Regions from separate parts of the Shewanella sp. Pdp11 genome, predicted to be linked through region 1. Evidence: predicted binding sites of a transcription regulator. Region 1 holds the regulator's gene; each other region holds the start of a gene.
The links. The regulator ArgR, encoded in region 1, controls arginine synthesis, uptake and breakdown. The targets are predictions, from matches to a motif close to ANTGAATANNTATTCANT.
Positions count from the first base shown of each region.

Region 1 (10,791 bases):
GCAGCAAATCACCTATGAAGAACTCGCCGATCCTAAATACAAAGGCAAAATCTGTACCCGCAGCGGTAAGCATCCATACAACATAGCATTAGTGGCGTCTATGATTGCTCACCATGGTGAAGCTGAGGCTAAAACGTGGCTGACCGGTGTGAAGAGTAACTTAGCGCGCAAGCCACAGGGTAACGACAGAGCCCAAGTGAAAGCGGTAAAAGAAGGCTTATGTGATATCGCCATAGGTAACAGCTATTACTACGGCAACATGATGCAAGACCCTGAGCAAAAAAGCTGGGCCGAGGCCGTCACGATTAACTTCCCGAACCAAGCCGATCGCGGTGCTCATGTGAACGTTTCTGGCATGGTGTTAACTCGTCATGCGCCTAATAAAGCCAATGCGATCAAATTGATGGAATTTCTATCCGCCGATGTGGCTCAAAAGGCTTATGCTGATGTGAATATGGAATACCCAGTGAAAGCCGATGTGGCACCTTCAACCTTAGTAGCTTCATGGGGCGAGTTTAAGTCGGATCAATTGCCTATTTTCAAACTGGCAGAATATCACCAAGCGGCGGTTAAGTTATTAGATGAAGTGCAGTTTGATCTCTAGCATTTGACGTTAAGTACGAGTGACAAATTGCAGAATTAGGTTATCAGCGCCATTGATTGGCGCTGTAACTTTTTAAGGATTGACATGATTTTAGGATTAGCCAGAAGCTGGTCGCTTGCTGGTTATGCGGTGGCCACCCTGCTGGTGCTGCCACTGGTTGCGCTGATATTGCAGGCTTTGCAGCCTGACGAAGCCGTGTTTGGCCACTTGATGGCAACTGTCCTGCCAACTTATATTATCAACAGCTTATTGCTGATCTTTTGGGTGAGTTTAGGCGCGTTATTACTCGCGTTACCCTGCGCTTGGTTGATGGCTCGCTGTGAATTTGTCGGCAGGCGCTACTTGCAATGGGCGCTATTACTGCCCCTCGCTATGCCGGGGTACATTGTTGCCTACGTGTATACCGATTTGCTCGATTATGCGGGGCCAGTACAGCGTAGTTTGAGATCGATTTTTGGTTGGAACTCACCGCAGGATTATTTCTTCCCCGATATTCGCACCTTAGGCGGCGCGGCGTGCATGTTGTCGCTAGTGTTATTCCCCTATATTTATCTATTGGCGCGTACCGCCTTTATGGAGCAATCCTTAAGCTTGGCCCATGCATCAAGGATCATGGGATGCTCGCCGTGGCAGAGTTTTTGGCGTTTATCTTTGCCCATGGCAAGGCCGGCCCTCGCGGTTGGGGTGGCTTTGGTGGCGATGGAAACAGCCGCCGATTTTGCGACGGTTAACTATTTTGCCGTGCCAACCTTAACTACGGCCGTGTATGACACTTGGTTGGGCTATGGCAATCTGACTGCCGCCGCTAAGTTGTCGGCGATTATTTTGCTGGTGGTGTTTTGCTTGATTGGGCTTGAGCGTTTTGCCCGTCGTAAACAGCAGTTATTCCAAAAACAATCGCGCATCCAAGCCAGTGACTTGTATCGACTCTCGACAGCGCAAACCACAGTTGCACTGAGCTTTTGCGTCGCTCTGCTGTTATTAGCCTTTTTATTGCCCTTTGGCATTTTAATTTCCTATGCTATTGGTTACTTTGAACAAAGCTGGGATGGGCGCTTTTGGCAATTAAGTCTTAATAGTCTAAGCCTTGCGCTGATCACTAGCTTAATCTGTTGCTTAATCGCTTTGCTGCTCATGTTTGTACGCCGGATAAGCCCAAGGCCCAGTGATGTCTTGCCCTCACGTTTAGCCTCGACGGGTTATGCCTTGCCCGGCACTGTGCTCGCAATCGGCGTATTAGTGCCGCTCACTATGCTCGATTTTACGATAAACGATCTGGCGGATTTACTTGGTTTAAATGGCCCTGGGCTTATTTTAACGGGCAGCGTAGTGGCATTGATTTTTGCTTTTTGTGTGCGTTTCGTGGCAATTGCGATTGGCAGTGTTGAAAGCAGTTATAAACGCATCTCGCCATCGCTAGACATGGTGAGCCTGACCATGGGGCAAACTCCTAGGCAACTTTTGCGGCGGGTGCATTTGCCTCTACTTGGCAAGGGATTGTTTGCTGGTGCATTATTAGTGTTTATCGAAAGCATGAAGGAACTGCCCGCGGCGTTATTGCTGCGGCCTATCGGTTTTGAAAACCTTGCAACTTATGTATTCCAGTTTGTATCCGATGAAAAACTCGAGCACGGCGCCTTAGCCGCGATTGTGATTGTGCTGGTGGGCTTAGTACCGCTGATTTATTTAAACCGTTCATTGGAGCACCACAGCTGATGACAAACACGCTCAAACTCATGCAAGTTCATAGCGATTATCAGGGCCAGCAAGTTTTAAAGGGGTTGAGTTTGGCCCTAGAACAAGGAGAGATTCTTGCTCTGTTAGGCCCCAGCGGTTGTGGCAAGACAACCTTATTACGAGCCGTGGCGGGGTTACAGGCGATTAGCCAAGGTGAAATCCAGATAAATGGCCGTGTTGTAAGTGGCGACAGTCAGTTTGTGCCTAGCGAGCAGCGTGGTATCGGCATGATTTTCCAAGACTATGCGCTTTTTCCCCATTTAACTGTGGCGGAGAATATTCTTTTTGGCGTGGATAAATTGTCGGCCGGCGAGCGTCAGGCACGGTTGGATGAGATGCTAACCTTAGTCAAACTCGAAGGCTTGGCTCAGCGTTATCCCCATGAGTTATCTGGCGGTCAACAGCAGCGCGTCTCGATTGCGCGGGCACTTGCCTATGAGCCGCAGTTATTACTGCTCGATGAGCCTTTTTCTAATATCGATGCCCAAGTGCGTTACGAGATGATGGCGGAAATTCGCAGTATCTTAAAACAGCGTAATGTGAGCGCGGTATTTGTCACCCACAGCAAGGATGAAGCCTTTGTATTTGCAGATACTTTGGCGATTTTTAATCAAGGCATTATAGTGCAGCATGGCAGCGCTGAAGCCTTATACGCCGCGCCCAATAGCCGTTATGTGGCGGACTTTTTAGGTAGCGGTAATTACTTACCCGCCGCAGTGCTCGATGGACACAGAGTTGCCACTCCAATCGGCCACTTAACCAGCCTCACACCATTAGGGTTGCCGAGCGAGTTCAGCGGCACGGTATTCTTGCGCCCGCAGCAATTGACGCTCAGTGCCGATGAGCAAGGTGTGGGCACGATCACAGAGCGGCGTTTTTTAGGCGCTTTTTGTCATTACTGGGTCAAGATTGAAGCCGCCTCCCATGCATATTATGTCGAAGTGCGAAGCCAAATGATGCAGCTCACTATCGGCCAAAAAGTCGGGGTTACGACAGAGCCGCACTCGCTGGTACTATTTGAATCTTAGGCATATTGATATTGTGCAGAGCCAATCTAAGCCGTCAGGTATTAATGCCATGGTGATAAGCTATCACCAACGAAAGTATGACATTTTTGCTTACGTTTAACTTGCGTCTATGCGGTATGGGGTGGTGATTTTTTCGACCATCCTTGTTACTTTGAACCTCCGGTTTTGGAGGACTTATGCTAAAAACAATAAAATCAATTTGTAGCTTAGTGACAGTAGTGACGGCGATGTCGTCTTCAGGAGTGATGGCCATGGATAGGATCACGGGTAAAGCCTTTGCGACGCGCTCTGAAGTGTATGCCACCCATGGAATGGCGGCGACCAGCCAACCCCTCGCCACGCAAGTCGCTATCGACATACTCAAGCAGGGCGGTAGTGCCGTCGATGCGGCCATTGCCGCTAATGCCATGCTAGGGTTAGTCGAGCCAACGGGTTCAGGTGTTGGTGGCGATTTATTTGCCATCGTCTGGAGCGCGAAAGATAAACGTCTCTATGGCCTTAACGCTTCGGGTCGCAGTCCAAAATCCTTAAGTTTAGAAAAGCTCAAATCCCTCGGCTTAGACTATTTGCCGCCGCTTGGGCCTTTGCCTGTTTCTGTGCCCGGCGCAGTGGATGGTTGGTATGAACTGCATAATAAGTTCGGCAAATTAGCTATGGCCGATAATCTCGCGCCCGCAATCCACTATGCCCGTGATGGTTTTCCTGTCTCCGAATTGATTGCTTATTATCTTGAGGGTAGCGGTAAAAAACTCGCAAAATTCCCTGGTTTTAAAGAAACTTATATGCCTAATGGCAAGATGCCAGCGGTGGGCGAAATCTTTAAAAACCCAGCGCTTGCTAATACCTATGAGAAAATTGCCAAAGGTGGCCGCGATGTTTTTTATAAAGGCGATATTGCCAAAAGTATCGATAAGTACATGAAATCCCAAGGTGGTTATTTAAGTTATGATGACTTAGCGACCCATACTAGCGACTGGATAGATCCGGTTTCGGTGAACTACCGTGGTTACGATGTATGGGAACTGCCGCCCAATGGTCAAGGCATTGCGGCGCTACAAATCTTAAAAACCATGGAACCCTTTAATGTGGCTGCGATGGGCTTTAATAGCCCCGAATATGTGCATTTATTTGTCGAAGCCAAAAAACTCGCCTTTGCCGACAGAGCTAAGTTTTATGCCGACATGGCCTTTAATAAAGTGCCAGTTAACGAGTTGATTTCGCAGCAATATAATTATGATCGCGCTAATTTAATCGATCCCAATAAAGCGGCCAAGAGTGTTGATGCGGGTAATCCTGCGTTGCAACATGGCGATACTGTGTACCTGACCACAGCCGACAAAGACGGCAACATGGTGTCACTCATTCAAAGTAACTACCGTGGTATGGGGTCGGGCATGACACCGCCAGATCTCGGTTTCGTGCTGCAAGACCGTGGGCAAATGTTTGATTTAACTGAGGGGCGTTTTAATAGCTACGCACCGGGTAAGCGTCCATTCCATACTATTATTCCCGCCTTTGTGACCAAAGACGGTAAGCCTTGGTTGAGTTTTGGGGTGATGGGCGGCGCGACTCAGCCACAAATGCACGCACAAATTGTAATGAATCTGATTGATTTTAAAATGAACTTGCAAGAAGCGGGCGATGCCCCGAGAATTTTGCATATGGGCTCAACCGAGCCCACCGGCGAAGTGATGAATGATGGCGGCTACGTCAGTCTGGAATCGGGCTTCCCTGTGGAAACACGCCGTGAGCTTATCAAGAAAGGTCATGTGCTGCGTGATGGACTTGGGGATTTTGGCGGCTATCAAGCTATTGGATTTAATGCTGAAACGGGCGTGTATCGTGGCGCTTCTGAGAGCCGTAAAGATGGTCATGCTGCCGGTTATTAACTTCAGCGTCACGCTAAGGTAAGCTCGAGGTAGAGTAAGCTTTGCTGCTCTAATTCGATTAAACTGAATGACGAGACTTTTCAGTCTCGTCATTTTTACATTAGGGATCTTGGGCGTGATATTGCTACCTAATGAGCATTATCATGATAAACCAGAACAAACTGTGCGTTAGTTAATGTCATTTTCAGGTAAAGTTGCGGATAATATTGCCGAAAATGAATTTAGAAAAAGGGTGATAACCAAATGGATATTCAAAATATGCCGCGTGAACAGTTGGGTGTGTGTGCCGAGGGGAACTTACACAGTGTCTATTTGATGTTTAATGCCAATGACAATGTCGAGTCGCAATTACGTCCCTGTCTTGCCAACGTTGCGCAGTATATTTATGAGCTGACAGATCAATACTCTGACAGTGCATTCAATGGTTTTGTGGGGATTGGCGCTAATTATTGGGATAGCCTCTACCCCAATGCTCGCCCTGAAATGCTCAAGCCTTTTCCTGCTATGCAAGTCGGCAGCCGCGAAGCGCCGGCAATTGAATATGATTTGTTCGTGCATATCCGCTGCGACCGTTACGATATTCTGCATTTAGTCGCTAATGAAATCAGCCAAATGTTTGAAGACTTAGTGGAATTAGTCGATGAAGAACGTGGGTTTCGATTTATGGATAGCCGCGATTTAACCGGCTTTGTCGATGGCACCGAAAACCCTAAGGGGCGTCACCGTCAGGAAGTCGCTCTGGTTGGCGATGAAGATCCAGAGTTTAAGGGCGGCAGTTATATTCACGTGCAAAAGTATGCCCACAATTTGAGTAAATGGCATCGATTACCGGTTAAAAAACAAGAAGATATTATCGGTCGCACTAAGCAAGATAATATCGAGTATGAATCAGAAGACAAGCCACTGACCAGCCATATCAAGCGGGTGAATCTTAAAGATGCGAATGGTCAGTCGATGGAAATCCTGCGCCAGAGCATGCCCTATGGTTCACTAAAAGAGCAGGGATTGATGTTTATTTCTAACTGCCGCACGCCTGAGCATTTTGAAAAGATGCTGCATAGCATGATGTTTGGTGATGGCGAAGGTAACCATGATCACTTGATGCATTTTACCAAGGCGATGACAGGCTCATCCTTCTTTGCCCCCGCATTGGATTTTATGCTGCAATTCGACGAATAAGCTTTCAATATTTGAGCAGATTCAGCATCAATGAAACGCACTTACGCTAACGCCTGAGTGCGTTTTTTTATGCTAATGCGCGGGAATCCATTTTTTGATATCGAGTTGCCATTGCTGGGCGGTGTAATCGATAAAGGCGCGCACCAGATTTTGCTGATAACTGCGGGACAAGTACACAGCCCACAGGGTTTGGCCTGGCGTCGTAAAGTCGGGCAACACTTCTTTAAGCTGGCCGCTGGCAAGGTATTGATTTGCTAAGTCGCAGGGCAAACGCACTATGCCATGTCCCCGCAGCGCCGCACTGACCAACACTCCCATATCGTTAGCCCTAAGATTCCCTGTAACTTTTACGTGCTCGGCTTGCAGCTCTTTCAGGAAAGGCCAATTTTGTTGCGCCGAGTGTATCAGGCAGTTGTGAGCCAGCAGATCTATCGGCTCGACAAGTGGTGTGTTGCTATCAAGGTAGCTTGGCGCAGCACAGATCACGGCATCTATAGTCATTAAACGCCGCGCAATCAAATTATCATCCGGCTGCTCGGTATAGCGCAATGCCACGTCGACTCGCTCATCTACCAATTGCGCAAAACTGTCCGACATCACCAGTTGAATGTTGACCTTAGGATGAATTTTAATAAAGCGATCGACAACATCGAACAGGCTGTGCTGTCCAAGGCCAATCGGTGTGGCGATACGAATACTGCCCACCAGTTCACTGTTATGGCTGTGGGCGCGGCTTTCCATGGCGGCAACTTCACTTAAGATCCGCTGGCAAAATTGCAGCGCTTCTTCGCCTTGTAAGGTCAGGCTGACGCTACGAGTGGTACGGTGGAGTAAGCGTAAACTAAGCCATTGCTCAATTTCTTGAATATGGCGGGATACCTGCAGGCGGCTGAGGTCTAAATGTTCGGCAGCTTTGGTAAAGCTGCCGCAGTTTGCGACTTCGACGAAACTGCGTATTGCGGCAATTTTATCCATATTAGTACCTCAAACTGAAACAATCATGCTCATTTATTGATGTTTATCACGTGAAACACTGCAAGTAAACTGGCTTCAATGTAAATCATCAGAGAGAGTTAACGAAATGAAAATCGCAATTTTAGGTGCAACAGGTTGGATTGGTGGTGCAATTTTAAAAGAAGCATTGAGCCGTGGGCACCAAGTAACAGCGTTAGTGCGTGATCCGAGCAAGTTATCTGTTACTGACGTGGCTGTGCATGCTGTGGATTTAGAGCAGCCATTAGTGGCAGAACCCTTCACTGGAGTAGATGTTGTCATTGCCTCTGTTGGTGGCCGCGCACAACAAAATCATGGCCTAGTGGCGAGTACGGTTCAGTATTTACTGGATGTGCTGCCCAACGCTAAGGTGCCACGTTTATTGTGGGTTGGTGGTGCAGGCAGCTTAGAAGTGGCACCGGGTGTGACTTTGGTTTCTAGCCCAGATTTTCCCGCTGCATATAAAGATGAGGCGTTAGCTCAGGGTGAAGCTTTGCAGGTATTCCGTGCGGCGCAAACTGCAATTAATTGGACCTTTGTGAGCCCAGCCGCTGAGATTTATCCTGGCGAGAGTGAAGGTCCATATCGCCTTGGTGGCGATAGCTTCTTTACCGATGCCAATGGTCGCAGCCGCATTTCTGTTACCGATTACGCTAAAGCCATGTTAGACGAAGCCGAACAGGGCACTCACGCAAATCAGCGCATCAGTGTGGCTTACTGATATCGCTACAGTTGAGTTAGATATAGTGAGTTAGATATTGTGCTGTAATCTGTAACGTAATCGGGACAACGACCAAATAATCAGCGCAAAATTGGACTGAAATGGGTACAGATGAAATAGAACAGGTCAGCAAGCTGACCTGTTTTTTTATTCTGCGTAATTGAATAAAGATTTGATGGTTTCTAAGGTATCGGCGATATCTTGGATGCTCGATGGACAAATAAAGATAGTGTCATCACCGGCAATTGTGCCCAAAATGCCTTCTGGTTTACCGATAGAATCCAATAAACGGGCAATCAGCTGCGCTGCACCTGGACTAGTTCGCACGACGATCATCGCTTGGTTATGATCGACGTCGAGTACCAAATTCTTCAGTGGGCTACCCGCAGTGGGTACGCCTAATTCGGCTGGTAAGCAATACACCATCTCTTGCTTAGCGTTGCGAGTCCGCACTGCGCCGAACTTGCTGAGCATGCGTGACACTTTTGATTGGTTAATATTACCAAAGCCTTCAGCTTGCAAGGCGGTGACGATTTCACTCTGAGAGCCAAAGCGCTCTTCTTTTAAAATCGACTTAAAAATTCTAACAAGGTCATCCTGATTCTTGGTCGTTTGCATAATATTATTATTCGTTATTCAAAAAAACAGGCCCATTTTGAATATTTTTAGAAAAATTGTCAACAAATAACCAGATTGGTTGAATAAAAATTCACTAACCCTCTGTGGTTAAGCATTTGCTGGGGGCGTAAAAATATCAATTTGAGTAATTGTTCTACATTGCTTCTATGTTATTCCGGAATTCTTTTGCCCCACGACTAAGGGATAATTGAAATTGTTGTGACATTCCAGTAATGTGACGCCAACGCAAATTAGATCCATGTCACACATATCCGAGAAATAACGGAGATAACTATGAAAGTTGCTGTACTTGGTGCTGCTGGTGGTATCGGCCAGGCTCTTGCCCTACTGTTAAAAACTCAATTGCCTGCGGGTTCTAAACTGTCTCTATATGATATCGCACCGGTGACTCCGGGTGTTGCGGTTGACTTGAGCCACATCCCAACTGCTGTTGAAATCAAAGGTTTTGCTGGTGAAGATCCAACGCCTGCCCTTGTGGGTGCTGACGTTGTGCTAATTTCTGCTGGTGTTGCGCGTAAGCCTGGTATGGACCGTTCAGATCTGTTCAATATCAATGCGGGTATCGTTCGCAACCTGATCGAAAAAGTAGCGGCAACTTGCCCTACGGCTTTGGTTGGCATTATCACTAACCCTGTCAACACCACTGTTGCTATCGCTGCAGAAGTGATGAAAAAAGCGGGTGTTTACGATAAGAACCGTCTGTTCGGTATCACGACATTAGACGTGATCCGCTCTGAAACTTTCATCGCCGAATTAAAAGGCCTGAACGTTGCTGACGTTAAAGTGAATGTGATCGGCGGCCACAGCGGCGTGACCATTCTGCCATTACTGTCTCAAGTTGAAGGCGTGACTTTCACTGACGAAGAAGTGGCAAGTCTGACAACTCGCATCCAAAACGCGGGTACAGAAGTGGTTGAAGCTAAAGCCGGTGGCGGAAGTGCGACTCTGTCTATGGGTCAAGCGGCTTGCCGTTTCGGTATGTCTCTGGTTCGTGGTCTGCAAGGCGAAGCTAACATCGTTGAATGCGCCTATGTTGACGGCGGCAGTGAGCACGCTGAATTCTTCGCACAACCTGTGCTGTTAGGCAAAAACGGTATTGAAAAAGTACTGCCTTACGGTGAAGTGAGTGCATTCGAAGCTAACGCTCGTGATTCTATGTTAGATACGCTGAAAGGCGATATCAAACTAGGCGTTGATTTCGTTAAATAATCTTTCGGATAATCTATTTAGATTATGACGAATTAAAAAACGGAGCCATTGAGCTCCGTTTTTTTATGCCTCAGTTTTACACTTGCTCAATTTAACTTAATCGATCAGCGACGCCTGGTGGGAATTTGGCAGTTATCGTCGCAGCGGGCTTTGCCCGTTAGTAGATAGGAGATGCGATATCTGTGTTTTGCGAATCTGAGATAGCACCAATCGGCCACAGTTTTAATCACGGGCAGGCGTAACAGTTGGATCCAAGTACGGGTACCTGTCAGTGCCCACGCTTTACAAGTGACATCTAACCCGAGTAACACTTCGCCTGTTGCGGTTTCGCCATGGAGAATCGTATTGGCGTAGTCTCTATCGATATGGCGGAAATGCTCGCTAAAATCGGGTGCATTTAAATCTTCAAGCCCAATCAAGTTTTTCGGATCGCGCGCTTTCAGTTGACGCATCTCGGCGCTACATAATGGACAATTTCCATCGTAAAAAATCCGCAGTTCCATCGGGTTCACCTCTGATGACTTGACCATAATACTTGATCAAAGCTCTTGGCTTGCGCACTTAAGCTTGGTTTTCTTTTACCCTAATACGCAGAATAAAGGGTTTTAGATCGCAGCTGATTTAAATCTAATGTGTGTCTCATTTGGCTTTTTATTAGGTTAAATTCAAACGAGTACAGTAACATCTTGGTTATTCATAAGGTTAACTTGATTGCTGATTTTTAAGCAAACAAGTTAAAGCCTGAGCAATGACGACTCAAAAGGATAGGTATGACATCTCCCATCATAATCA
Region 1 is NZ_CP015194.1:4,831,008-4,841,798, reverse strand. It holds gene AYJ58_RS21280 (Fe(3+) ABC transporter substrate-binding protein) at 1-604, shown strand, start outside; gene AYJ58_RS21275 (ABC transporter permease) at 689-2,320, shown strand; gene AYJ58_RS21270 (ABC transporter ATP-binding protein) at 2,320-3,369, shown strand; gene ggt (gamma-glutamyltransferase) at 3,546-5,258, shown strand; gene AYJ58_RS21260 (Dyp-type peroxidase) at 5,502-6,437, shown strand; gene AYJ58_RS21255 (LysR family transcriptional regulator) at 6,510-7,412, opposite strand; gene AYJ58_RS21250 (NAD(P)-dependent oxidoreductase) at 7,519-8,151, shown strand; gene argR (transcriptional regulator ArgR) at 8,299-8,769, opposite strand; gene mdh (malate dehydrogenase) at 9,064-9,999, shown strand; gene AYJ58_RS21235 (thiol-disulfide oxidoreductase DCC family protein) at 10,104-10,502, opposite strand; gene folM (dihydromonapterin reductase) at 10,770-10,791, shown strand, end outside.

Region 2 (10,791 bases), 1.0 Mb from region 1:
ACTCACTAGTACATTCTGGGTTGGTTTCGACGATCACGGTCGACAACTAGGCAGAACAGCATGGAACGCCAATGGCGAAAAAGATCAGATAACTGGCGCCGAAGCGGGCGCGAAAACGGCAGGTCCGGGCTGGAACGAGTTTATGAACAGTGTCTTACAAGGCACACCTGAAAGCACATCGATTCCGCCAGAAGGCATAGTTTCGGTACGCATCGATTTAGCGACAGGTAAACTTACCCGTAAAACCGACTATACCAGTGCGTTCGAGTACTTCATCTCGGGCACTGAGCCAAAGGAATACATTAGTGAAACGCAGGATGAAAATAACCTTTTCATCGATGCACCAACCGATGATTTATTCCAATAAACGAGTGATAGAAAGTCATTGCCGATACGCTGAATGACCCAATAAAAAACGCGACCTTAAGTCGCGTTTTTTTATTGGCTTGTTGATTTGAACAACTCGCCTTAGCGGGCTTTTTTAGCCGCTATCGCCTGCTGAATTTGCGGCAGTGCTGTCCCACCAAGCACATCGCGTTTCGCTAAACAAGCTTCAATAGTCAGGTTTGGATAGACATCATCTTCAATGATAGCGGCAAAAGTTTTTAATTCAGCCAAGGAGAAATCCTCGAGCGGAATTTGCTTCGCTATCGCGGCAACCACGACTTCACCCACAACGTGGTGCGCCTCACGAAATGGCATACCTTTAGATACGAGATAATCAGCAAGCTCAGTAGAATTGGCATAACCTTGCTGCGCGGCTAACAGCGCATTCGGACGATTCACCACTAAACCCGATAACACTAACGCCGCCATATCGAGGCAAATTGCCCAGCTATCAACCACGTCAAACAGGCCTTCTTTATCTTCCTGCATATCTTTGTTGTACGCCAAAGGCAGCGCTTTCATGGTCGTAAGAATGCCCACTAAGCTGCCATATACACGACCCGTTTTGCCACGGATAAGCTCTAATGCATCAGGATTTTTCTTCTGCGGCATCAGGGATGAGCCCGAGGTCACTTCATCACTCAAGGAAATAAAGTTGGCTTCGCCCGAGTTAAAGAAAATTAAATCTTCAGCCATACGGCTTAAGTGCATCATGCTGATCGATGCCGTTGAGCAAAGTTCAACCACGTGGTCTCTGTCTGACACACTGTCTAAACTATTGAGCGTCGGCGAAGCAAAGTTCAGCGCGGCAGCCAGTGCATGGCGATCCATTTTATAAGCTGTACCCGCAAGGGCGCCTGAACCTAAAGGACAAGTGTTAGCACGAGTTAACGCATCGGCTAAACGGCTGATATCCCGCTCAGTCATTTCTACATAGGCTAAACACCAGTGGCCAAATGTCACAGGTTGGGCGCGCTGCAGGTGAGTGTAACCCGGCATTACCGCATCAAACTCACGTTCTGCCAACGCCAGTAATTCAGCATGTAAGCTGTGAAGGCGCGCGAGTAATGCTTGGCCTTCGGATTGACACCAAAGCTTTAAATCGGTGGCAACTTGATCGTTACGGCTACGGCCAGTGTGCAGTTTTTTACCGAGATCGCCCACTTTGGCAATCAAGGCAGACTCGACGAAACTGTGAATATCTTCGGCGCCCGAGGCGAGAATAATCGCTGGATCGCCATTCACTTCCACCAGCAAATCATTGAGCGCTTTTTTCAAGTCGCTGCATTCAGTGGCAGTAATAATACCGACGCTAGCAATCGCATCGGCCCAAGCGATAGAACCGACCACATCCTGTTCGAACAGGCGATAATCCACGGGTAGCGAATCGTTGAATAATTTGAATAGCGCGCTCGTTTCGCCCTGAAATCTTCCACCCCATAAAGCCATGCTAACTCCCCTTACACACTGCTGATTTGAAATCGACTCATCTGAATCAAAAAACCGGATCAAAACCTAGAAACAAAAAAGGGCGCTAGGCGCCCTCTTTAACGACCTATTACTTACCCTTAACGTCATTAGCGTTGAGTGCGCGGATGCGGCTCGCTAACGAGTACAAGCGGATAAAGCCTTCTGCATGTTTTTGATCGTACACTTGGTCTTCACCGAAAGTGGCAAACGCTTCAGAGTACAAGCTGTTAGGTGAACGTTTCTTCACTGCCGTCGCTTGGCCTTTGTAGAGTTTAACCACGACTTCACCGTTAACTGACTCAGCCAATGACTCAGATGCCGCCAGCAGTGACTTACACAGAGGCGTGAACCAACGGCCGTCATACACTAAATGCGCCATTTGTGCGGCAACTTGCTCACGCCAGTTACGGCTAGTCTTGTCGAGTACAAGCTCTTCAATCGCACGTAGTGCTGCGAACATCACAGTGCCGCCGGGTGTTTCGTAACAGCCACGGGACTTCATGCCGACTAAACGGTTTTCGGTAATGTCGATACGACCCACACCGTGTGGCGCAGCAATGGCGTTTAATGTCATCAGCGCAGCATAAGGCGTTAGCGCTTCACCATTCACTTTAGTAATACGGCCATGTTCTACTTCTAGCGACACATATTCAGGCTTGTTCGGTGCATCTTCAGGATCGGCAGTCAGTGTCCATACGCCTTTGCTTGGCTCGTTCCATGGATCTTCTAACTCACCGCCTTCATGGGAAATATGGAAAGCGTTGGCATCACGGCTATAGATTTTAGTCGCTGACGCTGACGTCTTGATGTCACGTTCAGCTAAATAGGCCAGCAGATCTTCACGGCTCTGCATGGTCCATTCACGCCATGGTGCAATCACTTTTAAATCAGGTGCTAATGCGGCGAAGCAACCTTCGAAACGCACTTGATCGTTCCCTTTGCCGGTACAACCATGACACAGAGCATCGGCCCCCACTTTACGAGCCACTTCAACCTGCGCTTTAGCAATGATAGGACGCGCCATTGACGTACCGAGTAAATAAGTGCCTTCGTAAATCGCACCGCTCGCTATCGTTGGGTAGATATAGTCTTTAACGAATTCTTCTTTTAGATCGACGATATGACATTCAGAAGCACCTGAAGCTAAGGCTTTTTCAGTCAAGCCAACCAGCTCTTCTTCGCCTTGGCCAACGTCGGCGCAGAATGCGATGATTTCACAGTTATCGTAGTTTTCTTTTAACCAAGGAATAATGGCCGAGGTATCTAGACCACCTGAATAGGCTAAAACCACTTTTTTCACGCCAGTATTTTTTATCTCGATAGACATCTTAAATTCCTATGACTCGTTTCTCTCAAGGAGAAAACAGGCTGCTAAACAGGGTTAATTTAACTAAATAAGGTTACCAGTACCGCATTTTGGGCATGCATCCGATTTTCGGCTTGTTGCAGAATTAAGGATCCTGCACCGTCCATCACTTCATCTGTTACTTCTACACCACGGTGGGCGGGCAAACAATGCATAAAGAAGTTAGCGCCCGCTTTCGCCATCAAAGCTTTGTTGACTTGGTATGGTGCAAACTTCGCTTTGATATCCGCTAGCGGAGTGGGATCGCCCATTGAAATCCAAGTATCGGTATAAATAGCGTCGTGACCTTCAATCGCATCGATATCTGAAGTCAGTACCAGCTTACCGCCATATCGCTTAGCAAGCTCTTGCACTTCTGCCACTACGTAGCCATCAGGAAAGTGACCCGCTGGGCAGATCACTGTCATGGTGGCACCGAGAATAGCCGCACAGTACATCAGCGAGTGAGTGACATTATTACCATCACCAACATAAGCTAATTTAGCTTTGCTGACATCCTCAAACTGCTCTGCCAGTGTTAAAAAGTCAGCTAAGGCTTGGCAAGGATGATAAAGATCTGACAGCGCATTGATCACGGGCACTGTGCCAAACTCGGCTAATTGTTCAATGGTGGTGTGCGAATAGGTTCTCGCCACAATTGCGTCGGCCCAGCAAGACAGGTTAGAAGCAAAGTCAGCAACCGATTCCCGTTGACCTAGCGCACCATTTTGTTGATCTAGGTATAAACAGTGGCCACCGAGCTTATTAATACCGATATCAAAGCTAACGCGTGTTCTGAGCGAGGGCTTTTCAAATAACATCACCACACTCTTGCCATCCAGCGCGTGGCGGTACTCAGCCGGATTGGCTTTGATCGTCTTTGCCAAGGCAATCAGATCGAGTAACTGCTGCTGGGTTAACTCTTTTATCGATAGTAAATGCTTCATAACCTACTCCGTTTATGGTTGGATTTGTGTGCCCACGGCTTCACCTTTTGCTAATGCTATTAATTGGCTTGCATCACGCCACGAGGCAACTTGCACCGCCTGCCCCATCCACTGCGCGACTTCGAGCGCAGCTTCAACTTTGACCTTCATTCCTTTTTCGATCACACCTTGTTTAACAAGGTCTGCTATCTGCTTGCCATTTAAACTATGGATGAGCTGGCCTTTACCATCGAGCACCCCAGACACATCCGACAGCAGCACTAACTTGCCGCCCACTAATTTGGCTAAGGCCGTCGCCGCTTGGTCTGCATTGACGTTCAGCATTTGGCCATCGTCCATCATGGCGATGGAGCTACAAATCGGCATCCAACCTTGGGCGAGGATAAACTTAAGATAAGTGCCATCGTTTGGCGTGACTTCGCCCACTAAGCCTAAACGTTCATCTTTAATCTTTGCCGATACAGTATTGCCATCGGCGAGGCTCATGCCCACACTCACAATCCCAGCCTTAGTCGCTGCACCTTGCAGAATTTTGTTCGAAGTGCCCGCAAGTGCGCCGGCAATAATCGGCATTTGCTCAGGCGGAGTCACACGTAAACCTTCTAACTTGACGGTTTCCATGCCGTTAGCCGCTAACTGTTCATCCACCAAACAGCCGCCGCCATGCACCATCAACACTTGCTGACCATTGGCTAACATAGCCGCAGCCGTATCCATCAATCGCGCCATCCCCATTTCACATTGCAGCAGCGCGCCGCCCACTTTAAGCACTAATACTGAGTTGTTTGTAGACATCTTGACGACTCTCTTAAATAAGGATGAACAATTAAAGGTTAAAATGAATCTTTATGCATTGCAGCGCTTGGCTGGCAGCACCTTTCATCAAGTTATCGATGGCACTGGCTACCACTAAGTAACCGCTATTCTCATCAAACTTCCAACCTAAATGGCAGTTGGGTGTCAGCACCACATCGTCCACTTTAGGGAACTGATTGTGCTTTACGGTTACCAATGGCGCCTTGTCATACACGCTATAGGCATCTGCCACATCGGCAGTCGTAGTGCCTGGTTTTAGCTGCACGGTAATAGTCGCTAAAATGCCACGCTTAAAGTTGCCAAGGTGTGGGGTAAATATCACTTCTTGGCCAAGTTGAGTGGCGATCTCGGGTTGATGTCTGTGGCCTAATACGCCATAGGGTGTCAGGCTCACTTCACAAAAACTGGTGTGTAGCTGCGCTTTACGGCCCGCACCTGTTACGCCGCTCACGGCATTGATCACCGGATAAGCCGATGTCAGTAAACTCGCTAGCGGTTTTAACGCTGTCAATGATGCGGTTGGGTAACAACCTGGCACGGCAATCATCTTAGTCGCCGCGATTTCTTTAGCATTCCATTCGGCAAGGCCATATACGGCTTTGGCTAAAACTTCAGGATATTCATGCTCAAAGCCATACCACTTAGGATATTGCGCCACATCGCTGAAACGATAGGCACCGCTTAAATCGAATACTGCTAACCCTTGACTATAAAACCAAGCGGCTAAATGTAAGCTCACCGAATGCTCGGTCGCCAGCACCACGGCATCGGCTTCTGCAACGATTTTAGCCTTAGCCTCATCGGACAATGGTGACAGCGTTAACTCAATATGGCTAAAGCTAGGGTACAAATTCGCTAAAGGCTTACCTTTATCTAAACTGTTTTCAGAAACATACAAACCCTGAATCGTCAGTTCTGCTTCTGCATGGATTAAAGCGGTCAGTTGTGCGCCTGTGTAACCACTGGCACCAATAATGGCGATATTTTTCATGTGTTGTCTTATTAACCGAATCAAACAAACTTAAAGAATAGATGAATAGCGTACACGCATCCGCGCATATCTATGATGACAAGATTATCGTCGCAGGAAATCGTAATTGGTTGTTATTTTATTCACTGTCAGGTTAATGCTCTGAATCATGATATTTACTCTACGGGTCACAGAGGGTGACTCATCTCAACTGCAGGCTAGACTACCACAAATATCTAATTATGCAATATATGTGAATATATATTTTTAATTTATTTTTATGTTTTTTACTAAAACGCCGATCTGACCAGCCAGTCACTTATTCAGCTAACTCGTTAATAACTCAGTTATCCGTGGCAAATTTATGCAAAATTAGTCCTTTTTATTAACAGCTAAGATACATGACTGCAAAACCTAAAATGATGCACTTCATATTCACTTACGCTAATCATCACAAAATATTGCGTAGCTTCGCATTTATATTGAATATTCCTCAATGAACATTGCGATTGGTTGCATATTAGATAAGCCAGTCGTATAAGTTATAAGTTCTGCTGTTGACCATAGCCCCAAGTGATAGGTATTGTGCTAACGGGCTAAATGTACGGCAGGATTTTCATGTTTTTCTATTCGGAGTAACTATGGTTGTAACCAAGGCAGACAATATGACAGATATGTATGCGTCATTAAGATCAAACGTGAGTATGTTAGGACAAATCCTCGGTGACACTATGCGCACCCACCTCGGGGACTCCTTTCTCGAGAAGGTTGAACAGATCCGTAAACTTGCTAAAGATTCACGCCGGGGCGATCAAGCCGCTAGAGAGCAAATGCTCGAGTTACTCACCGCCCTGCCAGACGAAGAATTAGTTCCGTTTGCAAAGGCATTTAACCAGTTCCTCAACTTAGCTAATTTATCTGAACAATTTCATACCATTAGCCGCAACTGTGACGAACTCGTCTGTGTGCCAGATCCCGTGGAACAGCTGCTAGGCCGCATGTTAAATGGCCGTGTAGACCAAACGAAAATGCTCGACTGCCTTAAGACACTGGATATCGATCTAGTGCTGACAGCGCATCCCACTGAAATTTCCCGTCGCACCCTGATCCAAAAATACGCCGCCATTGTCGACTGCTTAACAGAGCAAGAAAACGACCAACTGTCGGATAGAGAACGTCAACAGATCAATCTGCGCCTGCGCCAATTAATCGCGCAAATATGGCACACCAATGAGATCCGCCGCGAGCGTCCAACTCCAGTAGATGAGGCTCGCTGGGGATTATCCACCATTGAAGAGTCACTCTGGCATGCGGTGCCTGACTTCTTAAGACAACTTAACGACCGAGTGCAGCAACGCACAGGCCAGCAATTACCGATTGATATCGCGCCAGTGCGCTTTTCAAGCTGGATGGGCGGCGATCGCGACGGCAACCCGTTTGTAACTGCCAAAGTCACCCAAGAGGTGCTCGATCGTAACCGCCATGCTGCCGCCAGATTATTCTTAAAAGATATCGTGCTGCTGGTCGGTGAACTGTCGATGGAAGAAGCCAATGATGAGTTAAAGGCTTATACCAATAACAGCTGCGAGCCATACCGCCACGTGTTGCGCTCCATTCGTCAAAGACTGCGCGATACCATAGATTATTTAAATGCGCGCATCGAAGGCCACAATCCTGAAGTCGATAAGTCGAGTCTGATTTGGCAAGAAAGTGATCTCAAAGCGCCGCTAGAAATGCTCTATAAGAGTTTAACCGACTGCGGTATGCGCTTAATTGCCAACGGTTTATTGCTCGACATTCTCCGCCGTCTCGCCTGCTTTGGCATTCATATGCTCAGGCTCGACATTCGCCAAGATGCCAGCCGTCACAGCGATGTGCTCGCCGAGTTAACTCGCTATCTCGGCATGGGTGATTTCAACCATTGGGACGAGACTGAGAAGCAAGCCTTCTTATTACGCGAACTCAGCAACCGTCGTCCACTGATCCCAGGTAACTGGCAACCCTCAGCCGATGTGGCCGAAGTGCTTAATACCTGTCGTTTGATTGCTAAACATCCGGCTAAAGCACTTGGATCCTATGTGATTTCGATGGCGGGTAAGCCATCGGATGTCTTAACGGTTTTACTCTTGCTCAAAGAAACGGGCTGTTCGCATCCAATGCGCGTGGTGCCACTGTTTGAAACCCTAAGCGACTTAAACAACGCCGCGGCCTGTATTACCGATTTGCTCGATATTGACTGGTATCGTGGCTATACCAAAGGCATGCAAGAGGTCATGATTGGCTACTCTGACTCCGCTAAAGATGCCGGTGTTATGGCGGCGGCTTGGGCTCAGTATCACGCTCAAGAACAGTTAGTGGCCGTCTGTAAACAAGCGGGCGTCAAGCTTACGCTATTCCATGGCCGTGGTGGCAGCATTGGTCGCGGGGGTGGTCCTGCACACAAAGCAATCCTATCGCAACCACCAGGTTCGGTAGATGGCCGCATTCGTGTGACTGAGCAGGGCGAAATGATCCGCTTCAAGTTTGGCTTGCCAAAACTCGCGGTTCAAAGCTTAGCCCTGTATACCTCGGCCGTATTGGAAGCAACCCTATTACCACCGCCAGAGCCTAAACAAGAATGGCGCAATTGCATGCAACGTATCGCTGAAGAATCAGTGGGTGCATACCGTGGCATAGTGCGTGATGAACCTGATTTTGTGGCTTATTTCCGCGCGGCAACGCCAGAAGTGGAATTAGGAAAACTGCCACTCGGCAGCCGCCCAGCTAAACGTCGTGTCGATGGTGGGATCGAAAGTCTGCGAGCCATTCCATGGATTTTTGCTTGGTCGCAAAACCGCTTGATGTTACCCGCATGGCTCGGCGCAGGTGAAGCACTACAAGCCGCCAGTGAACGCGGTGAAATGGGTTTACTGCAAGACATGGAGCGGGAATGGCCCTTCTTCAGCACTCGCATTTCAATGCTAGAAATGGTGTACGCCAAGGCGGAACCTAATTTGGCCCGCTACTACGAAACCTGTTTAGTACCTAAGGAATTGCATCACTTAGGCGAAACCTTGCGCCAACGCTTAGATCTGGGCATTAAAGTCGTGCTTGAGCTGACAAAATCGGATAGTTTAATGGCGCATACACCGTGGAATCGCGAATCAGTTAAACTGCGAAATCCGTATATCGATCCATTAAACTTCTTACAAACCGAGCTATTAGCGCGGACACGTAAGGAAACAACCGAAACTCCTGCGTCTGAACATGTGCAATTAGCGCTAATGCTGACTATTGCAGGTGTGGCAGCGGGTATGAGAAACACTGGTTAATGAAAAAACTTTCCCGCACGATTTGCTTGGGACTGACTGTACTGCTTGGCGGCTGCGTCTCGCAGTACAGTATCAGCGAGCACGAAATGGAGCAGTACCTCAGTAAAGAGATCCATTTTGAGATTAAACAAGGCAATCAATTAGTTGGCGCAGAAGTACGCATTAACGACATTAGTGTCAAGCTAGGTGCAAAACCTGACACTATGAGCGTAAGTGCCGCAACTCAAGTATCAATTAAGAATCCGATCTTTCCATTGAGTGCCAAACTCACTACGACTTTCGAAGCCAAGCCTTGGTATGACAGCGCAACGCACAGTGTCTATCTGCGCCAGCTCGAATTAGTCAAAGTGGAGTCAACACCAAAAGATATTGAAAAAGCCATCAGCAGTGCCACGCCGCAGGTAATGGGCTATCTAAGACAATTCTTAGAAAACCAGCCTGTGTATGTGCTGGATACTAAGGATAGTAACCAAGCACTGATGGCAAAAATGACCGAAAGCATTCAAGTTGCCCCAGGCAAATTAATGCTTAAGTTCACTAAATAATCTGCCATTTTTGTCGCTCTGTAGAAGTTAAAATGCTCCATCAGGAGCATTTTTGTTGGCGGATTTAAACTGGTATATACCCGTATAAGAGTTACTTACTGAATCGCCCAATCGACTGATAATCGACGATCACAGCTTCAGCTAAAAGCTCACGTCTTAGCATATCGTAAGCCACAGCAGCACTTAAACTGCGTACCAGATCCCGTGAACGTCTCGGTAGTTTAATCATCTGACTATAAACACCGCCGCGAGTTGCTAAAGCGATCGCCACAGTGCCCACAGGTTTCTCATCTGTGCCACCATCGGGCCCCGCAATTCCACTGGTTGCCAGCGCATAATCACTGTCTAAAATTTGCCTTGCCCCCTTAGCCATTTCTTCCACAGTCGCAATAGAGACTGCACCATGATCATCTAAGGTTGAAGGATTAACACCTAACACACGCACTTTAGATTCATTACTGTAAGTCACTAATCCGTGCTGTAAGTAAGATGAACTGCCAGGGAAATCAACTAACTGACTGGTGATCATGCCGCCAGTGCAAGACTCGGCAACGCTTAAGGTCAAGCCTGAGTTAAGTAGCTTATAATGAATTTCTTCGGCAAGAGTGGCTTTATCTTCCGCGACAACCGCAGTACCCAGCACCATTTTGATGTGCCCAGCGACGCGAGGTAATACTGCAATCGCTTTATCGCCACGGGCGAAAATCTTAATCTCAATATGCGGCATAGAAGAGCGGTAACCAATAGTAATGCCTTCTGGCAGCTCTAGCGGTTCTAACTTATCTGCCAAAGCGGACTCACCTTGACCTATGGTCAATAGTTTCTTTAATGCGACCTTAGCATCAAGGTTAAACTCTTCGCGAATAAAGGGCACAAACTGCTCTGTAACCATGTGCTTCAGCTCAAAAGGCACACCAGGCGTAAAGAATAACCAAGCGCGGTTAAGCTTAACTCTAAAACCACAAGCGGTTCCCACTGGGTTATCAACCATCACAGCTGA
Region 2 is NZ_CP015194.1:897,315-908,105, reverse strand. It holds gene AYJ58_RS04125 (penicillin-binding protein 1A) at 1-367, shown strand, start outside; gene argH (argininosuccinate lyase) at 469-1,836, opposite strand; gene AYJ58_RS04115 (argininosuccinate synthase) at 1,946-3,184, opposite strand; gene AYJ58_RS04110 (ornithine carbamoyltransferase) at 3,244-4,149, opposite strand; gene argB (acetylglutamate kinase) at 4,162-4,944, opposite strand; gene argC (N-acetyl-gamma-glutamyl-phosphate reductase) at 4,976-5,956, opposite strand; gene ppc (phosphoenolpyruvate carboxylase) at 6,577-9,246, shown strand; gene AYJ58_RS04090 (DUF1439 domain-containing protein) at 9,246-9,791, shown strand; gene AYJ58_RS04085 (CinA family nicotinamide mononucleotide deamidase-related protein) at 9,883-10,791, opposite strand, start outside.
Region 2: argC (N-acetyl-gamma-glutamyl-phosphate reductase) is a predicted target of ArgR. The motif match lies at 6,167-6,184, and genes of this name have one in related genera.

Region 3 (10,791 bases), 2.0 Mb from region 1:
CGGAATCGCTAGTAATCGTGGATCAGAATGCCACGGTGAATACGTTCCCGGGCCTTGTACACACCGCCCGTCACACCATGGGAGTGGGCTGCAAAAGAAGTGGGTAGCTTAACCTTCGGGGGGGCGCTCACCACTTTGTGGTTCATGACTGGGGTGAAGTCGTAACAAGGTAGCCCTAGGGGAACCTGGGGCTGGATCACCTCCTTACCTATACGACTAACTTACGCTTGTTGGGTCGACAACATGGCATACGTGCCGAGTCGACACAAAAACATCCGTGTTTTTGAGTGTTCACACAGATTGCTTGTTTAGCTTCTCTTAGGAGAAGTCAGAGCTGAATGCACCGCGAGCCGGTTAGCATTGTTCTTTAACAATTTGGAAAGCTGATAGTATTTAATTGCATGAGTCTGTCATGTGATTAATTACAAAACGATGTAAACGTGGAAACGTTTGCATCATGAGTTCTCAAACACTTTATTAAGTGTCTTGAATATTCAAAAGTAAATTATGCTTTATTGAATAGTTTACGTCTAAGGCGCGTCCACTTCTTTGGTCAGAAGTGAGACAAGTAAAACCAAGCTGGTCGCAATGCGACTCAAGTGAGTGAAACTCATTTGGGTTGTATGGTTAAGCGACTAAGCGTATACGGTGGATGCCTTGGCAGTCAGAGGCGATGAAGGACGTAGTAACTTGCGAAAAGCGTTGGCGAGCTAGTAACAAGCATTTGAGCTAACGATGTCCGAATGGGGGAACCCAGCCGCATAAGCGGTTATCGCAACATGAATACATAGTGTTGCGAGGCGAACGAGGGGAACTGAAACATCTAAGTACCCTTAGGAAAAGAAATCAACCGAGATTCCCCTAGTAGCGGCGAGCGAACGGGGATTAGCCCTTAAGTCAGTGGGGTGTTAGTGGAATGTGTTGGAAAGCACAGCGGCACAGGGTGATAGCCCCGTACATGAAAACTAACCATTGATGAAAACGAGTAAGGCGGGACACGTGACATCCTGTTTGAATATGGGGGGACCATCCTCCAAGGCTAAATACTCCTGACTGACCGATAGTGAACCAGTACCGTGAGGGAAAGGCGAAAAGAACCCCTGTGAGGGGAGTGAAATAGAACCTGAAACCGTATACGTACAAGCAGTGGGAGCGGTTCTTGAGACCGTGACTGCGTACCTTTTGTATAATGGGTCAGCGACTTACATTTTGTAGCGAGGTTAAGCGAATAGCGGAGCCGTAGGGAAACCGAGTGTTAACTGCGCGTTTAGTTGCAAGGTGTAGACCCGAAACCCGGTGATCTAGCCATGGGCAGGTTGAAGGTTGAGTAACATCAACTGGAGGACCGAACCGACTAATGTTGAAAAATTAGCGGATGACTTGTGGCTGGGGGTGAAAGGCCAATCAAACCGGGAGATATCTGGTTCTCCTCGAAAGCTATTTAGGTAGCGCCTCGAGCGAATACCATTGGGGGTAGAGCACTGTTAAGGCTAGGGGGTCATCCCGACTTACCAACCCTTTGCAAACTCCGAATACCAATGAGTACTACTCGGGAGACAGACGGCGGGTGCTAACGTCCGTCGTCAAAAGGGAAACAACCCAGACCGTCAGCTAAGGTCCCAAAGTACTAGCTAAGTGGGAAACGATGTGGGAAGGCTTAGACAGCTAGGATGTTGGCTTAGAAGCAGCCATCATTTAAAGAAAGCGTAATAGCTCACTAGTCGAGTCGGCCTGCGCGGAAGATGTAACGGGGCTAAGCTAGTCACCGAAGCTACGGGTGCACAGTTTACTGTGCGCGGTAGAGGAGCGTTCTGTAAGCCGTTGAAGGTGAAGGGGTAACCCACGCTGGAGGTATCAGAAGTGCGAATGCTGACATGAGTAACGATAAAGGGGGTGAAAAACCCCCTCGCCGAAAGACCAAGGGTTCCTGTCCAACGTTAATCGGGGCAGGGTGAGTCGACCCCTAAGGTGAGGCCGAAAGGCGTAATCGATGGGAAACAGATTAATATTTCTGTACTTCCGCTAACTGCGATGGAGAGACGGAGAAGGCTAGGCTAGCGCGGCGTTGGTAGTCCGCGTTTAAGGTGGTAGGTGGTGTTCTTAGGCAAATCCGGGGACACGTACTTTGATGTACACACTGAGAGCTGATGACGAGGTCCTAAGGGACTGAAGTAGTTGATGCCATGCTTCCAGGAAAATCTTCTAAGCTTCAGGTTAGCGGGAATCGTACCCCAAACCGACACAGGTGGTCGGGTAGAGAATACCAAGGCGCTTGAGAGAACTCGGCTGAAGGAACTAGGCAAAATGGTACCGTAACTTCGGGAGAAGGTACGCTCCTGTTGGTGATGAGACTTGCTCTCTAAGCTGACGGGAGTCGCAGATACCAGGTGGCTGCAACTGTTTATCAAAAACACAGCACTGTGCAAACTCGCAAGAGGAAGTATACGGTGTGACGCCTGCCCGGTGCCGGAAGGTTAATTGATTGGGTTATCGCAAGAGAAGCTCATGATCGAAGCCCCGGTAAACGGCGGCCGTAACTATAACGGTCCTAAGGTAGCGAAATTCCTTGTCGGGTAAGTTCCGACCTGCACGAATGGCGTAATGATGGCCACGCTGTCTCCAGCCGAGACTCAGTGAAGTTGAAATTGCGGTGAAGATGCCGTATACCCGCGGCTAGACGGAAAGACCCCGTGAACCTTTACTATAGCTTGGCACTGAACATTGAACCTACATGTGTAGGATAGGTGGGAGACTTTGAAGTTGTGACGCTAGTCATGATGGAGTCGTCCTTGAAATACCACCCTTGTAGTTTTGATGTTCTAACCTAGGTCCCTTATCGGGATTAGGGACAGTGCCTGGTGGGTAGTTTGACTGGGGCGGTCTCCTCCCAAAGAGTAACGGAGGAGCACGAAGGTTGGCTAAGTACGGTCGGACATCGTACGGTTAGTGCAATGGCATAAGCCAGCTTAACTGCGAGACATACACGTCGAGCAGGTACGAAAGTAGGTCATAGTGATCCGGTGGTTCTGAATGGAAGGGCCATCGCTCAACGGATAAAAGGTACTCCGGGGATAACAGGCTGATACCGCCCAAGAGTTCATATCGACGGCGGTGTTTGGCACCTCGATGTCGGCTCATCACATCCTGGGGCTGAAGTCGGTCCCAAGGGTATGGCTGTTCGCCATTTAAAGTGGTACGCGAGCTGGGTTCAGAACGTCGTGAGACAGTTCGGTCCCTATCTGCCGTGGGCGTTGGATGATTGAAGGGAGCTGCTCCTAGTACGAGAGGACCGGAGTGGACGAACCGCTGGTGTTCGGGTTGTCATGCCAATGGCATTGCCCGGTAGCTACGTTCGGAATCGATAACCGCTGAAAGCATCTAAGCGGGAAGCGAGCCCTAAGATGAGTCATCCCTAGGAATTTAATTCCTCTAAAGAGCCGTTCGAGACTAGGACGTTGATAGGCATGGTGTGTAAGCGTTGTGAGGCGTTGAGCTAACATGTACTAATGACTCGAGAGGCTTAACCATACAACCCAGATGGGTTTTGCTAAGCGAACTTAGACAGAATAGAGATACTTGATAAAGTGAAAGACTCAAAGCAAATCAGCTTTTCAAATTTTAATTAAAAGGTTAATTACGCAGGAAATTGTTAGGCTGACAAAGCCGTGACGAGCGAGGCGCGGAGTGTACGTTAGTACATGAGCACAGTAGCAAGGAGACAATGCCGTCAGACGGACAATTAACCAGTAAGAATTTGCTTGGTGACAATAGCCTTGTGGAACCACCTGATCCCATCCCGAACTCAGAAGTGAAACGCAAACGCGCCGATGGTAGTGTGGGGTCTCCCCATGTGAGAGTAGGTCATCGCCAAGCGCCTAATTATCTCATTGAGATGCAACGAAGCCAGCTGAATAAGCTGGCTTTTTTGCGTCTGAAATTTGCAGGAATTGATATATTTTCTTCCAACTTGCATTTTCCTTGCTATTTTTCTCACCAGCTCACCAGCTCACCAGCTCACCAGCTCACCAGCTCACCAGCTCACCAGCTCACCAGCTCACCAGCTCATTTTTTAATTGCTGAGTTCCTTGTCGATCCTAGGCTTCCTTATTTCGTTCTTGTCCTATTGCTTATACTAATCACATTAAATATCTAATCAGTTCACAGCCTCACAGTCATCTCAATCCAAGGCGCATTGACGCAGAAATGGTTATTCCCTTTTAAGTCAATGCAACACCGGAGTGGGATGCCGACGGGCGGCTAACTGTTAACGGCATGGCAACGCGCTTTATACTGCGTTTAAGGCTTTCGACAGAGCACTACTATGTCTTCAAGCCTTCGCCTTGTTTAAAGCGCGTTGAATTCCCGCTGAATGAACAGATATTAAATACGATTGGTATTAATCCTGCGAATAGCTAAGAGCCTAAGGTCTACCTCGGGTAGCACTGTGGCTTATCTTTCAAGATAGCCGCTCCACAACAAACCGTATTGAGCCTATAGCACCGCTTTGTGTTGGTATCAAGGGGACATCTAAGTTGTCAAAATGGATGATTTAATTTGTTAGATTGAACCCATTCCTCTTCTTCAAACAATGCCTCCAGAACGACATTCCTTTTTATCTTCTACCAGAATCAAATAGCAGTAACTTGGATTGTGAAATTTGCATGCTTTTTCACTTGGTTTGTTCCTATGTTCGTTGTCTTCAATTTAGGAATCATTTTTTAGCCTAGTACATCATTTAGACTTAACTCTAGCATAGTGCGTATTTCATTATGGTATATTGATTTAATTGCTCGATTTCTGAGGATTAGTGATTAACAGTCTTTTGGTTTAGTTAATATTGGTAAGACCAATTTACATTTTAATGGTTTTTTGTTATCAATTGGTTATGTTTGTACTGGGTTTAGTTCAAGCTGGTTTTCTTGTTGTGTGACTTTTTAGCTTTTAAATATGATTTTTTATTCAAGTCCTCTTTGGTGTGGTGGTCGCTATAGGTCTGTCTACCAGAGACCCATAGTTTGTAAACCGCTCAACCGATTGAATGTTGAACTTGTGATGCGATAGCGATGGTTTTGGGGCAATCGTACTGTTGATAGGGATTGAGAGAGTAAGGGGGAGGGGGAGGGGGAGCTATGGAGGATGTAACGCAATCTTTATTGGATGCCGTTGGCATTATGTTTTTGGGGATGGGCTTAGTGTATTTATTTTTAAGTGTACTAATCCTTGGGATCCATTTGGTTGCGCGCTGGTGTGCGGTGGATGCAGCATCTGCACGTTTTGCTACAAATCATGCTAAAAGCCAGCAGAGAGTAGCACAATCAGATGTTAAGCCTTTAGACCCAAATGTGGTCGCTGCGATTTCACTAGCGGTAAAGCAGTATCGTTCACAGATTAAGTAATGGGGAGCAGTATGACTTTTGTATATAATTCTACGGCGGCAGTAGCTAAGCCATTATTTTTAACTGATGTCGTTTTGCGGGACGCGCATCAATCTATTTTAGCGACGCGCTTACGCCTTGATGACATGTTACCGATAGCGCCATTACTCGATAAGATCGGCTTCTGGTCACTGGAATCTTGGGGTGGGGCGACGTTTGATGCCTGCATTCGTTATCTTGGTGAAGATCCTTGGGATCGAATTCGTGAGCTGAAAAAGGCCATGCCGAATACGCCGCAGCAAATGTTGCTGCGTGGCCAAAACCTCTTAGGTTATCGCCATTATGCCGATGATTTAGTGACGCGTTTTGTTGAGCGCGCCCATACTAATGGCGTTGATGTATTTCGTATTTTCGATGCGATGAACGATGTGCGCAACCTCGAGACTGCGGTGAAAGCGGTGCGCCAAGTTGGCGGCCATGCGCAGGGGACGATTTCGTATACCACGAGTCCAGTGCACACCATAGAGACTTGGGTTGATATGGCAAAACGTCTCGAAGATATGGGGTGTGATTCTTTGTGCATCAAAGATATGGCGGGCTTACTTAAGCCGATGGAAGCGTTTGAGCTTATTAGCCGACTCAAATCTCAGACCCAACTCGTGTTATCTATGCATTGTCATGCGACGACAGGGTTGAGTACGGCCACTTATCAGAAAGCCATTGAAGCGGGTGTCGATGTGCTCGATACGGCAATTTCGTCGATGAGTCAAACCTATGGACATACTGCAACTGAAACCGTTATCGCTATGGTGGAAGATACTGAGCGTGCCACGGGTTACGATATGGTTTTGCTTGAGGAGATTGCCGCTTATTTTCGTGAAGTGCGCAAGAAGTACGCTAAGTTTGAAGGCGCGCTGAAAGGCATCGATTCGCGGATCTTACGTGCACAAGTGCCTGGTGGCATGTTGACCAATATGGAGAGCCAACTAAAGGAACAGGGCGCGGCCGATAAGATGGACTTGGTATTGGAAGAAATCCCCCGCGTTCGTGCTGATTTAGGTTTCTTGCCGTTAGTGACGCCCACATCGCAGATTGTCGGCTCGCAGGCAGTAATCAATGTGCTAATGGGTGAGCGTTATAAGTCACTGACGAAAGAGACTGAAGGCGTGCTCAAGGGGGAATATGGCGCGACGCCTGCGCCAGTAGATGCCGCATTGCAAGCCAGAGTCTTGCAAGGGGTTGAAGCTATTACCTGTCGCCCTGCGGATTTATTAACGCCGGAGCTGGCTAAGTTACGGCTCGAGTTGGCAGATAAAGCGCAGGAACAGGGCATTCGCCTATCTTCAGAGCATGACGATGATGTGCTGACCTATGCACTCTTCCCACAAATAGGATTGCAGTTCTTAAAGAATCGTGACGATCCAAGCGCCTTTGAGCCTAAGCCTGAATTGACTTCGGCACTTGCTGCTAATGCTGCGGATCGTGGCCCAGAAACTTACACTGTGACTGTCGAAGGGCAAGAGTACGTAGTTGAAGTCGCCGCCGGCGGTGAGATTTCGCAAATCCAACCACAGGGCCAAATTGTTCATGCCGTGCAAACGGCTACGGCGAGCACTACGCCAACGGCTAGCCATGGTGAGATCCGGCTTGAAATGAGCGCGCCTCTGTCGGGCAACATCTTCAAAGTGCATGTTTCTCTAGGCGATAGAGTGTGTGAAGGCGATGTTGTGATCATCCTTGAGGCGATGAAGATGGAAACTGAAATTCGTGCTCAGGGCGATGGCATTATCGCTAAGCTCTGGGTGAAAGAAGGTGACTCAGTGTCTGTGGGTTCTCAATTACTGGCCCTGGCGTAGGAGTCATTATGGAAGGTTTAATGGCTTTTTGGGCCGAGACAGGTATTGCCCATTTTACTGACGGGCAAGTGTTGATGATGGCAGTGGGTGCTTTGCTTTTGTATCTCGCCATCGTGCGTGGATTTGAGCCTTTGCTATTGTTGCCCATTGGTTTTGGTGCAGTACTGGCGAACATTCCCCATGCGGGATTTACCGAAGAAGGCGGCATGCTGTATTACGCCTATCATGTGGGGATTGAGACTGGGGTGTTCCCACTGTTGATCTTTATGGGCGTCGGTGCGCTGACCGACTTTAGTGCCTTGATTGCCAATCCTAAAACCCTGTTGTTAGGAGCTGCGGCGCAGTTTGGGATTTTCGCGACACTGATAGGTGCGATAGCGCTGAACCTAGTGCCGGGCTTTGAGTTCACTATGAAGGATGCGGCGGCCATTGCGATTATCGGCGGCGCCGATGGGCCGACGGCGATTTTCCTCGCTTCAAAGCTGGCGCCTGAGTTATTGGGTGCGATTGCGGTTGCGGCTTATTCCTATATGGCGTTAGTCCCTATTATTCAACCGCCGATCATGCGCTTACTGACAACCCAAGCTGAGCGCGAAATTAAAATGGAGCAGCTGCGCGAAGTCAGCAAGAAGGAAAAGATCATTTTCCCCTTAATGGTGCTGGGATTAACGATTCTCTTCTTACCTGCGGCCACGCCGTTAGTGGGCATGTTTTGCCTTGGTAACTTGATGCGTGAATCGGGCGTGGTGGATAGATTATCGAAAACGGCGCAGAACGAGCTTATCAATATCGTCACTATTTTCTTAGGGTTAGCTGTGGGTTCTAAGTTATCGGCCGATCAATTTCTGCGACTGGAAACCTTAGGGATTTTGGTGTTGGGTGCTTTGGCTTTTAGCGTTGGAACTGCCGCGGGTGTGTTGATGGCAAAACTCATGTGTAAGCTGTCGGGTGGTAAAGTGAATCCGCTGATTGGCGCGGCAGGGGTGTCGGCTGTGCCTATGGCGGCGCGAGTCGTCAATAAAGTGGGGTTAGAAGCGAATCAACATAACTTCCTGCTGATGCATGCAATGGGGCCCAATGTGGCGGGTGTGTTAGGTTCGGCAGTCGCTGCGGGGATTTTACTTGCCGTTCTTGGGTAATGGACGGGGTTAATCACTGAGTTAACCGATTGGGGTTAACTGAGCTTTGAACATCTTCCAATTGTTAGTACAGTCTTATCACTAAGGCCAACTCGATATTGAGTTGGCCTTTTGCTAAGCCGTTAACCACATTAACGTGATGAGGATTAAAATCAGCCCGCCACTTATGCCGATAATGTAGATAAAACCTCGTCGGCCTTGTTTTAGTGTGAGTTTGTTGGCTTTTAAAAATAACGCCCAAAACAAACATAGGATCAGCGGGATAAGGAAGAGTCTCGTCATTGTCTGTTCTGCTAAAATGTGAGTTAGAGTGGTTTCAGAGTCTAACAGTTTGATCTTATTTGGGTAACCTATTTTACAGCCGATGAGGATTGTTGGAGTTGATTGGATGCTTTAAGGTCGACAGTTTCACCGTTGTTTGCTGGATAAAAAAAAGACCGCCTAAGCGGTCTCTTGATTTACATCATCTGCGTAATTTACCTAATGTTACTGATGGTTTAGCGCAGTGGCTTCGACCCAGTATTGTTATTGCTGCGAACTTACTGGTGTAACGTCTTGGTTATCGTTCGAATAGAACTGCGCTTCATCGAGTTCATTTTCTGATTTACCAATCACGACAGCTGTCATCATATCGCCCGTCACGTTCGTTGCTGTGCGGATCATATCGATGATACGGTCAATCGCGGCGATAAAGGCAATGCCTTCAAGTGGCAGACCAATCACACCTAAGGTCACAGTTAACATCACCATTGCACTTCCTGGCACGCCAGCGGTGCCAACAGAAGCCACGGTTGCAGTCACGGCAATCATTACATAGTCCAGTGTATCGAGCGGAATATTGTAAATTTGGGCGATGAAGATAGCGGCAATCGCAGGATAAATACCCCCACAGCCGTCCATGTTCATGGTCGCACCTAATGGCATCACAAAGGCGCTATAACGCTTTGATACGCCCATGGTTTCGACTGCACGGGTGCTCGCAGGTAAAGTGCCGAAACTTGAAGAAGTACTAAAGGCGACTAACTGCGCTGGCATAGCTTTGCGGAAAAATTGCAGTGGGCTTAAACCGCCGACAAATTTCACTAAGCCACCGTAAACAAAGATGATGTGGATAAAAGCGGCAATGTAGATAGCCCCGATAAACTTACCCAAAGGCAGTAAGGTTGATAAACCATATTCACCCACAACCCATGCCATTAAACCAAACACGCCGATAGGGGTGAGTTTTAAGACCATACGAGTCAGTTGGAACATGACTTCAGCGCCTGCTTCTATGGTGCGTTTTAGCGGCTCAGCTTTCTCGCCGACTTTGTTAATAGCGATACCCACTAACGCGGCAAACACGATAATTTGCAGTACCTTACCTTCAGCCAGTGAAGCGAAAGGATTGACAGGGATCATGTCGAGCAACACTTGTGCAAAACCGGGAATATTACGCTCGCGCACTTCCGTTGCCGTGAGCTGCATAGTGCCGCCCATGTCGATCATTGAGCCTACGGCTAAGCCGATCAACGAGGCAATCGTGCCTGTCAGCATGAACATGCCTAAGGTTTTAAGGCTCAAGCGTTTTAGGCTAGTTTGCGAGCCGAGCGATGTGATACTGACGACAATGGCACAAAATACCAAAGGCGCGACCAACATCTTAATGGCGCCAATGAACAGATCACCGAGTGGTTTTAGCACTGTGGCGCTTTCACCTAAAATAACGCCAACGAGCGCACCTAAGATAAAGCCTGCTAAGACTTTTTGCCAAAACGGAATGCGGCTAATGGTTTGAAGGATCATGCATATTCCAGAAAAATAAATTAAGAGTGAGCCAATAGACCTGCGATGATAGGATTCGTATTTAACGAATTGAGCGTGATGTTAACGCGCTCTCAGTCATGCGCAGGGTCATTGATTGCCATAGTTAAACCATTGTATCGACAGAGCTAGGGTTATAACAAACCGTTTTTCTTATAACTTATTGTGATAAATGAGTTTGTTGTAAAAAGATTAAGTGAAACATTCAATTAACCCTAGGCAAGCTTAATTGTATTGAATGTAAAAAGAGAGATTTATCATTGAGTAAGCCATTATGACTGAGTTAGGCATTATGTTCTCCGGCGCTTTTTTAGCGGCGACATTGTTACCGGGGGGATCTGAAGTCTTACTCGTGGCGTTATTAAACAAAACCCCAGAGGCTTGGGTTGCGCTGGTCGTGGTGGCTAGTATTGGTAACACGTTGGGCGCGATGACCAGTTTCTATTTAGGCCGCTTAGGTCGCCTAGCAAAATCACCGGAAGCGTTAGCGACAGGTAAACACGCAAAGGGGCTCGCCTTGATTGAGCGCTACGGCGTATGGGCGCTATTGCTCTCATGGGCACCGGTTATCGGCGATATTCTCTGTTTATTGGCAGGTTGGCTTAGGTTAGCGTTAAT
Region 3 is NZ_CP015194.1:1,845,995-1,856,785, forward strand. It holds rRNA gene AYJ58_RS08200 (16S ribosomal RNA) at 1-207, shown strand, start outside; rRNA gene AYJ58_RS08205 (23S ribosomal RNA) at 626-3,528, shown strand; rRNA gene rrf (5S ribosomal RNA) at 3,758-3,873, shown strand; gene AYJ58_RS08215 (OadG family transporter subunit) at 5,130-5,396, shown strand; gene oadA (sodium-extruding oxaloacetate decarboxylase subunit alpha) at 5,408-7,231, shown strand; gene AYJ58_RS08225 (sodium ion-translocating decarboxylase subunit beta) at 7,240-8,370, shown strand; gene AYJ58_RS21910 (hypothetical protein) at 8,485-8,652, opposite strand; gene AYJ58_RS08230 (dicarboxylate/amino acid:cation symporter) at 8,896-10,155, opposite strand; gene AYJ58_RS08235 (YqaA family protein) at 10,448-10,791, shown strand, end outside.
Region 3: AYJ58_RS08215 (OadG family transporter subunit) is a predicted target of ArgR. The motif match lies at 4,947-4,964, and genes of this name have one in related genera.